DNA from 2 places in the Shouchella oshimensis genome. Region 2 is predicted to be linked to the other one. Evidence: a T-box and tRNA genes for the amino acid it is inferred to sense, from the RefSeq annotation. Region 2 holds a T-box; the other holds one or more tRNA genes.
The links. The T-box of region 2 lies ahead of tyrS (tyrosine--tRNA ligase). A T-box ahead of a tRNA ligase gene usually reads a tRNA of that ligase, here a tRNA-Tyr.
Positions count from the first base shown of each region.

Region 1 (4,418 bases), on a different contig from region 2:
CCCGGTAGATGCATAATAAGGTTTGCTATTCACAAGAAGAACATCCCCTCTAATATTACCTTCTACCACAAGCTGACCATTACGAACGGTCAAATCTCCTTCAATTGTTTCACCCTCTGGTATCGTCACAACACCGGTCTCTTTGTTAATTTGAATATTCCCTGATCCAGAAACGGTTACTTTTTCTGAGTTACCTGACCAAGATGTGAAAAAAGATGCTGACATTAATAAAAAGAATATAGCAGCAGCAACCAGAATAGGATGCTTTTTTATATGACTTTTCCATTTGAATGATTGCTTTTTAGCTGGCAGTTTTGCCATAACCTGATCTGTAAAGTTAGCAGGAGCTTCTATATGAGATGCGCTTTGTGTGAACGCAATAACTTTCTTTAGCTCACGAAGATGCAAATCACATTCTTCACAGGTCTCAACATGCAGATAGAGTTCTTTCTTCTCTGCTTCCGTTGCGTCTCCATCTAAATATTTATGAATTAAGCCTTGTACATGTGACTCGCACGACATAAAAATATGCCTCCTTCTTTATACATTCCTCATTCGTTTTCTAAGTGCCTCTCGCCCACGATGAATTCTCGTTTTTACGGTTGAGATGGGCATATCAAGGATTTCACTAATTTCTTTAAGTGAGAGATCCTCCATGTATTTAAGAATAATGGCCGACCGATACTTAAGCGGCAGCTGATTAATCTCTGATTGTATCCATTCCTGCATCTCCAAGGTTACCACCTGATCCTCAGGCAGCTCTTGATCAGCTGCAAGCTGCGACTCATAGGTTAAACCTTCCGTTCCTTTCACCTTATCCTCAAGATGAAAGTCTGGCTTCTTCTTTCTGAGACGATCAATCGCTACATTTGTTGCGATCCGAAACAGCCAAGTTGAAAACTTGCGATTCATATCAAATTTATCAAGATTCGTATAGGCACGTAAAAAAGCCTCTTGGGCCACGTCCTGCGCCTCCTGGGGATGACCAACCATCCGGTAAGCTACCTGATAAACTTTGTCTTTAAATAACTCAACAAGTTCACTAAAGGATTCTGTATCCCCTTTTTTCACTTCTATTATCAATTTCCTGATTAATGTGTCCATAGCAATACCCCTGACTGCTTCAATCTGTACCGTTTACGTACCGGCTAATAAAAAGTTTCACATTTTTTATGTACTTTTTTATTTTATCAGAAAAAAGACGTTTAGATGAACAAAAAGAGGGTACTTAAGAAGTGTCCACACTAAAATCGGACTATTTTCCCAGAAAAGGGGTGATGTGATATGACTTCCAAGACAACACACACGCTCTTAAAAAATATAGAAAGAGTTCGCCATGACCTAAATGTAATGGCACTCACAATAGACCTCAGCTCTCCTGATATTATTAGCAGAAGCCAAGAGCTAGATCATTTACTTAATGAATACAAATCCATCGCAGGTTGATCACATAGACATCTCTACTTCGAGATGTTTTTTTATTGTGCACAAAAAAAGAAGCCATACTCCAAATAGAAGATGGCTTCTCGTTATATACGTATCTAAATGTAAAGTAAAAAAAGAGTGAGCCATGAAGGATTCGAACCTTCGACCCTCTGATTAAAAGTCAGATGCTCTACCAACTGAGCTAATGGCTCATGTTAATGAGAAAGAAAAAATGGTTGGGCTACCTGGGATCGAACCAGGGAATGACGGAATCAAAATCCGTTGCCTTACCGCTTGGCTATAGCCCAACAAAAACAAAAAAATGGTGGAGGGGGGCAGATTCGAACTGCCGAACCCGTAGGGAGCGGATTTACAGTCCGCCGCGTTTAGCCACTTCGCTACCCCTCCAAGCTAAAAGAATTAAAAAAGTAAATGGTGGAGGATGACGGGCTCGAACCGCCGACCCTCTGCTTGTAAGGCAGATGCTCTCCAAGCTGAGCTAATCCTCCAGTTTGACTGCAGATAAGCTTCAGATTTCTTCGTCCATTTCGTTATTCTCGCTCAGTCACGTACGGTCGTACGCTCCTTCTCTCGAAAACTCATGTCCTCGAACTCTTCGCTTCTCTTTGTCAATGGCTGCAGATAAACTGCGAATTTCTTCGTCCACTGCGTTATTCTCAGGTCGGTCACGTACGGTTGTACGCTTCCTCTTTTGAAAACTCATGTCCTCGAACTCTTCGCTTCTCTTTGTCAATGGCTGCAAATAAACTGCGGATTTCTTCGTCCATTTCGTTATTCTAAGGTCGGTCACGTACGGTTGTACGCTTCCTCTTTTGAAAACTCATGTCCTCGAACTCTTGGCCTATTGCTCATATATCTATTAAGATAATGGTGACCCGTACGGGAATCGAACCCGTGATACCGCCGTGAAAGGGCGGTGTCTTAACCGCTTGACCAACGGGCCAGATCGTGTGTCTGAAACACTGACAAAAAGTATTATACCCAATCGACAGGAATAAGACAAGTGTTTTTAAAAACTTTTTCGAAAAAAATTTTCTATTATTTTCTTCTATCAATACGAACATACATTCGTTATAATAAAAAGAAACGCAAAAGGATGATGATTTATGAAAAAAGAATCCGAGCTTCCGCACGCCGATTTCCTCGCCATCTTAGAGAGAGTCCGCTATTCAACAAGAGAAGAAACGAAGATTGAAGTGGCTGAATGTATGCTCGATTATGGCATAGATATCAAGCTTGTTGGTGCTGTTACAGGACTGAAGAAAAGTCAGCTAACCGGGGTTAAATAACTTCTAGTCACAACGCCCTTTCATTGAAAAATCAGCCCACATCCGTCGCCAATTTCAAATGATTGCATAAAGTAAAGTATTCCCTTTGAAAGGCGGTGTACGCATGGGCTTCTTCGGTGGTGGTAACTACGGTGGTGCTGACTACGGTTGTGGCGGTGGCTACGGTTACGGTCAACAACAAGGACCAGTAGGAGGTTATAGCGGCGGTTGTGGCAATGGTTTTGCTTTAATCGTTGTTCTATTCATTCTACTTGTAATCATTGGTGCTTCTTACTGCAAATAAGTATTGAAGCAAAGATTTTTATCGTCAATTCTTTAATAAGTAGGTATTGGCGATATTCTGTATGCCATTAAATAATAAGAGCTGTCTCATTTCAAGGCCATTCCTACAAGAATGCACCCAAATTGAGATAGCTCTTTTTTACTTGGTTGTCAAATCATTTATACTTAAGCTATAACTAGCTTAAGGAGTGAGGTAATGAAGGTTTATTATGAAGAACTTGATGGAGAGCTTTTCCCCCATTGGCTGCTGGTTCCGGCAACAAAAAACAGTGGCACTCTTTCCTTTAACCTGACATCACCATTTGAACGAATAGAAGCCGAAGATTTTCATGATGAACTCACAATTGTTACAGTCACTCAAGCCGCGCTTGCCATTAGACCTTTAGATGATACACATTTTGTTCTTTATACAGATCAGATTACAAGCGATCTTGACGTACATATTCCTGATGCCGTCGATTATTATCTTATTCGTTTAGAAGATTTAGAGGAAATTTTGCAAATGAGTGTGAGACCATATTTTATTTCTCCAAATGGGTCTTAGGTTCAATATACAAATGCTTCTCTGTAGTAAAGCCACAATAAAACACCTGATCAAAATGCGAATATCCTCTGTTCTCTAGTTCTTTTTTTAACCAATCGGAGGTTTTACCCAAAATACTTAGATGCTCCTCCTGAACCGCACCATCTAAGATAAATGGCAGTGTAAAGGGGTATTGATCCCCTTTTTTGTATACGGATAATGCCCCCGAAGTCTCTAACAAGGCGTATTCTACTTCACGAATATCAAAAACATCTTTTGTTCGCAACTGAAGTAAAACATCATCAAGATTGTAAGATTGCTTCTTCATATTCTCTTGCTGCAGCTTACCCTCCCGTATAATAAGTACAGGCCGTCCATCCACCACATCTCGGAACTTCTGATTTTTTAAAGAAATTCGGGAAAATGTATATTGAATAGCAAATAACAAAAGTACCGGAGCAAGACCTTTCATGACAGGCATGTTTGTATCTTCAATCATGATAACGGCAATATCGACAATTAAAAGAGTGATAACAATATCAAGGACACTGATCTCTCCAATATCTTTTTTCCCGGTTAAACGAAAGAAAAACAGAATCATGATAAAAACAAGCCCCGTGCGAAGTAATGCGAGAAAAATATCTTCCATGTTCCGGTCCCCACTTCCGACAAAATGATTTGCTTTTAGTATTTGTCGGAGTTGGCGGAGTATTCATGGAGGCAGTAAATTCAGGAAAGAGGAATCAATAAAAAAAACACGAAAAGGATCTCGTTTGCCTCCTTTTCGTGTTCTTACGTAAATATATTGAGAATTCTTCTTTGTAACAGCTTTGCGGTCTTGGTAAAGTGGCTCTTACCTTGCTATGTTGATCCAAGCT
Region 1 is NZ_JAMQJY010000007.1:16,329-20,746, reverse strand. Features, by position in the region: gene NDM98_RS22465 (anti-sigma factor family protein) at 1-522, opposite strand, end outside; gene sigW (RNA polymerase sigma factor SigW) at 541-1,104, opposite strand; gene NDM98_RS22455 (aspartyl-phosphate phosphatase Spo0E family protein) at 1,285-1,446, shown strand; tRNA gene NDM98_RS22450 (tRNA-Lys) at 1,565-1,637, opposite strand; tRNA gene NDM98_RS22445 (tRNA-Gln) at 1,659-1,733, opposite strand; tRNA gene NDM98_RS22440 (tRNA-Tyr) at 1,749-1,833, opposite strand; tRNA gene NDM98_RS22435 (tRNA-Val) at 1,859-1,934, opposite strand; gene NDM98_RS22430 (hypothetical protein) at 1,991-2,149, opposite strand; tRNA gene NDM98_RS22425 (tRNA-Glu) at 2,315-2,389, opposite strand; gene NDM98_RS22420 (hypothetical protein) at 2,553-2,735, shown strand; gene NDM98_RS22415 (YjcZ family sporulation protein) at 2,839-3,018, shown strand; gene NDM98_RS22410 (hypothetical protein) at 3,214-3,561, shown strand; gene NDM98_RS22405 (DUF421 domain-containing protein) at 3,539-4,189, opposite strand.
Region 1: it has a tRNA-Tyr gene. The T-box ahead of tyrS (tyrosine--tRNA ligase) is inferred to sense a tRNA for this amino acid. The anticodon was not compared.

Region 2 (4,418 bases):
TGCGATAGTCATCATTAATTTCGCTATTCTCAACTACATCAGCCGTACCCATTCCATTCTCTACAATCACGTCATTTCACCAAATTCGGACGCTTCTTTTAAATTTAAAAAGATACACCGTTGACCACCATTTACGAAGACAAATAATCCTTTAACTGATAACAAGATTTATAAGCTTTATTATCTACTACTTCATAATGTGTTAAGTCTTGGTCATCTAAGCTAACAAAAATCCCCGTATTTAAATCTGTTGCTATTTGTTTGAAAAAGATACCTTCTATACTGTTTTTTTTATTACCTTCAGAAAATGTCAGTGCATATTCTTTGTGTGATGTTTTAAATAAATAGCCATGAACAGCGGTATCGTATTCGGTATTCTCTAGTTCAGTTTTTTCTACAGTCACAAAATGTAAATCAACGGAAGGTACCGTTCTTAATAGGAAATTTGATTTTGAACCGTGTATAATTTCCTCCCATCTACTCATTACATCTTTTGCTAAGACAATTTGAGAAATATCTAAGATCATACATATTTTTGTTAGTTCATGAACAAAATCGTTGTCTGTCTGAAAAAACCTAACAAATAAATCTTCTACTTCATACGTATTAAAGGCTTTTTTACATTCAGATAATACATAATAGAAATCAAGATCCAATTCCAATTTATTTCCTTTATTAGCTATCAGCAGAACAGAGTACTTGGAATTCATTTGTTTTGCTAAGTTCACACCTTTTTTTATTAAATCAATACTATAGGTGTCAAAATCAATTAGAATTAATACATGTTCTCTTACACTAATTACGTTCATCTAATTTTACCTCAATCTAAAAGTTTTTAAGATAATACTAAGGCAAATAGAAACTGTTCTTGCCTTAGTAAGTAGGGTTTACTTTTCAAATCTTATAAATCGTTTTTTACCAATCTGTAAAACATCGTTGTTCATAATAACACGATCTAAATCATCTTCGGTTAGCTTTGAGCTATTAAAAGAAACTCCCTCTTGTTTGACTAATCGTAAAAATTCGCTTTTACTTTTAACAAACTGATTCTTGATTAACAATGGAATAATATCTGCAATCTTTTCTTGCCCAATCTCAACTAAGATAGTAGGAATATTCGATGGTATTAGCTTTTTTTGAAATGCAGTTTGAAAGTATTGTTTTGCTTCATCCATTTTCTTTTCTCCACAATATAGAGCGGTAATGATCTCTGCTAATTCAAGTTTAATATCACGAGGATTCTCGCCTAGAGCTATCCTGTTTTGTATTTTTTCGATTTCTTTTGGGTGTTCATCCGTTGCTAATTCAAAATATTTAACAATAAGCTTATCAGGAACTTCCATCACTTTCTTAAACATCACTTCTGCTTCTTCATTAACACCAATATAATTCTTAAGACTCTTACTCATTTTTTCAACACCATCTAAACCCTCTAGTAAAGGCATAAAGATCGCAATTTGTTTTTCAAGTCCTAATTGATTTTGAAGAGTGCGCCCCATTAGAACATTAAATGTTTGATCTGTACCACCTAGCTCTATATCTGCTTTTAATTCTACAGAATCATGAGCTTGTATTAACGGGTAGAAAAACTCTTGAATCCCTATTGAAATGTTATTCTTATAGCGTTTTTGAAAATCATCTCTTTCTAACATTCTTGTTACAGAAGACGTTGCAGCTAACTTCATAACATCTTCAAAAGTCATTTTTGACAACCACTCACTATTAAATCGAACAGTTGTTTTTTCTTGGTCTAATACTTTAAAGATCTGTTCATAGTACGTCTTTGCATTTTCTTTTACTTTTTCATCACTTAAAGCAGAACGACCCTTAGCTTTTCCTGTAGGATCTCCAATACGTCCTGTGAAGTCACCAATCAAAATAATCGCATGATGCCCTAAATCTTGCATTTGCTTTATTTTACGAAGAACAACCGCGTGTCCTAAGTGAATGTCAGGAGCAGACGGATCAAGACCTAATTTGATAATTAAAGGTTGTTGCTCATTATGTGAACGATTGAGCTTTTTTAGTAATTCTCCTTCATCAATAATCGAGTGCGTTCCTTTTTTAATCATTTCTAATTGTTCTTTCGGTTCTTTAAACATTAAAACCTCTCCATTCATCTTTATGAATTCCCTAAAGTATTAAAAAAACGCCCAATAGAGATTATCTCTAAAGGACGTGTAATTTCACGTGTTACCACCTTTGTTCAAAAGTTACTCACATAACTTTCCTCAACAAGTATAGCCGAAGCGATACTCTGCAATGATTACGGGTGCAACTCCGGTTTAACCTACTATTAGTTCGGTCCACAGCTCCAAGATGTATTCACTATAAGAACACTTGCGCCTCTCACCTTCCGGCTACTCTCTGTCAGCATTCGTTATAGTTACTTGTTCTCTTCAACGCTTTTATCTTTATACTCATTCATTTTTTAGACAATAACTTTTAACCCTACAGCAGAAAATAAAATTAATGCGATGCAGAATAGTCTCTTCCAATCACTTGATTCATTAAAAATAATCATTCCCAATAATGCAGATCCTACTGTTCCAATACCTGTCCATGTAGCATAAGCCATTCCCATAGGGATTTCATTCATTGCATATGATAATAAAAAGAAACTTAACCCAAAACTTAAGACCATATAGTAAAGTGCATTTTTTTTATTTTCCCCCAATCTCTTAACATTCAAGACACCAACTACTTCAAGACACCCTGCTATTAACAACGCTATCCATGACATGATTAAATTCCTTCCTTTACGTTCACCTTGGAATTTTTAGAACTACTTATCATCTTCAATCCCATGACTCCACTTAGGAGTATTACAATAAGAAGGATTTTATAAAGATTAAACGGTTCTCCAAAAACAATCATTTCCACAATGACAGTTCCAGCTGTACCGATTCCTGCAAATACAGCATACAAAGTTCCTATAGGTAATGTTTTTGAAGCGTAAGTTAACAAACAAAAGCTAGTAATAATCACTAATATCGTTAGTCCCCAAAGAACATAATTGTCCGCATGCTTTAACCCAGATACCCAAAAAATTTCTAAAAAACCTGCTAAAAAAACAAATAACCAATTTCGATTCATCATTACGCCCTTCTCAACAAGCAAGTATAGTTAACTTTTCACCCTTACGAACATTCGTAAGGCAAAAATCATGTAATCATGCTTTGATAAAAATTATTTTTAATTACCTTGCTGTTATTAACAATCAAAATTTGAATAACTTAATTCTTATTTGACCATCGATATTCCTTGCCAATAGACTTCCCACGAAACACGTAGCCTAGTTTCAAATTTACTACTGTTTGTATAAATCAATTCAACTAAGATTCCGTCTAAAAAGTTTAAGAACGAAATCGTTCCTTCTTCAGCCGTAACACGGATATGTTCTGCTTTTGAAAAAGCTTCTTTTACATTGCGTTCTAATTCCTGGTTATATTTTTCAAATTGTTCCATTGCCGTATCCCGTAAATGATATGGTGGCATAAATGCCATACGTAATAAAAACTTGATATTTTTATCATCTTCAAGCAAATATCTTTCTTTGTACCTTACTAATAATTTAAATAAGACCTCTTGCAGTTCGACCTGTGAACGACTTTCAAAAAAATGATTAACAAAGGATATCTCCTTATTAACTGCATCATTCATCACTTGAAGAAAAATGTCTTCTTTATTTTTAAAATGTGAATAGATAGACTGCTTTTTAATACCTATTTCTTCTACAATGTCATCTAAAGACGTTTCTTCATATCCTTTATTCACAAACTGCACTATAGCACTTTTTTTATTTCATTAGCCTTCATGTAACACTCTCCCTTACGAACGTTCGTAAGTAATACTATATTTATTTATTAACTTTGTCAACACAATACATTTTTTATTTTGAGTAATAGGCGTTTATAAAATATAAAAAAGTACTAGAGCTGTTAAAGCCTTAGTACTACTGGTATGCGGACCGGAGGAGTCGAACCTCCACGAGTTTAACCTTACTAAGCCTCAATACAGTGGAAACGTGTTATCTCCTTAAAAAACACACACCACTTGCAATCAATTGCGCTCATTTCATATAATATCATTCATTACTACCTGATATAGGTACGCTACGATGACCTTTAATAAATGAAAAAAGCATCAAAGCTATAATAACCTTGACACTTTTCACATCTGTTAGAAATAGAAATGATTTTTAGACAAAGTGAATCTAAAACAGTTTTTGCCTAGATTTCTTCTCCGTTTGTATCAATCACATTTCTATACCAATAGAAGGATTTCTTCTTAATTCTTTTCAAAGTTCCTTCGCCATGATCGTCTTTATCTACATATATAAACCCGTATCTTTTCTTCATAGTGCCACCTGAAAGACTAACTAAGTCTAAAGCACTCCATGGTGTATAAGCAATCAC
Region 2 is NZ_JAMQJY010000004.1:50,379-54,796, reverse strand. Features, by position in the region: gene NDM98_RS19685 (family 1 glycosylhydrolase) at 1-70, opposite strand, end outside; gene NDM98_RS19680 (adenine nucleotide alpha hydrolase family protein) at 132-809, opposite strand; gene tyrS (tyrosine--tRNA ligase) at 888-2,102, opposite strand; T-box leader at 2,170-2,412, opposite strand; gene NDM98_RS19670 (DMT family transporter) at 2,432-2,743, opposite strand; gene NDM98_RS19665 (DMT family transporter) at 2,746-3,096, opposite strand; gene NDM98_RS19660 (TetR/AcrR family transcriptional regulator) at 3,244-3,786, opposite strand; gene NDM98_RS19655 (glycoside hydrolase family 1 protein) at 4,233-4,418, opposite strand, start outside.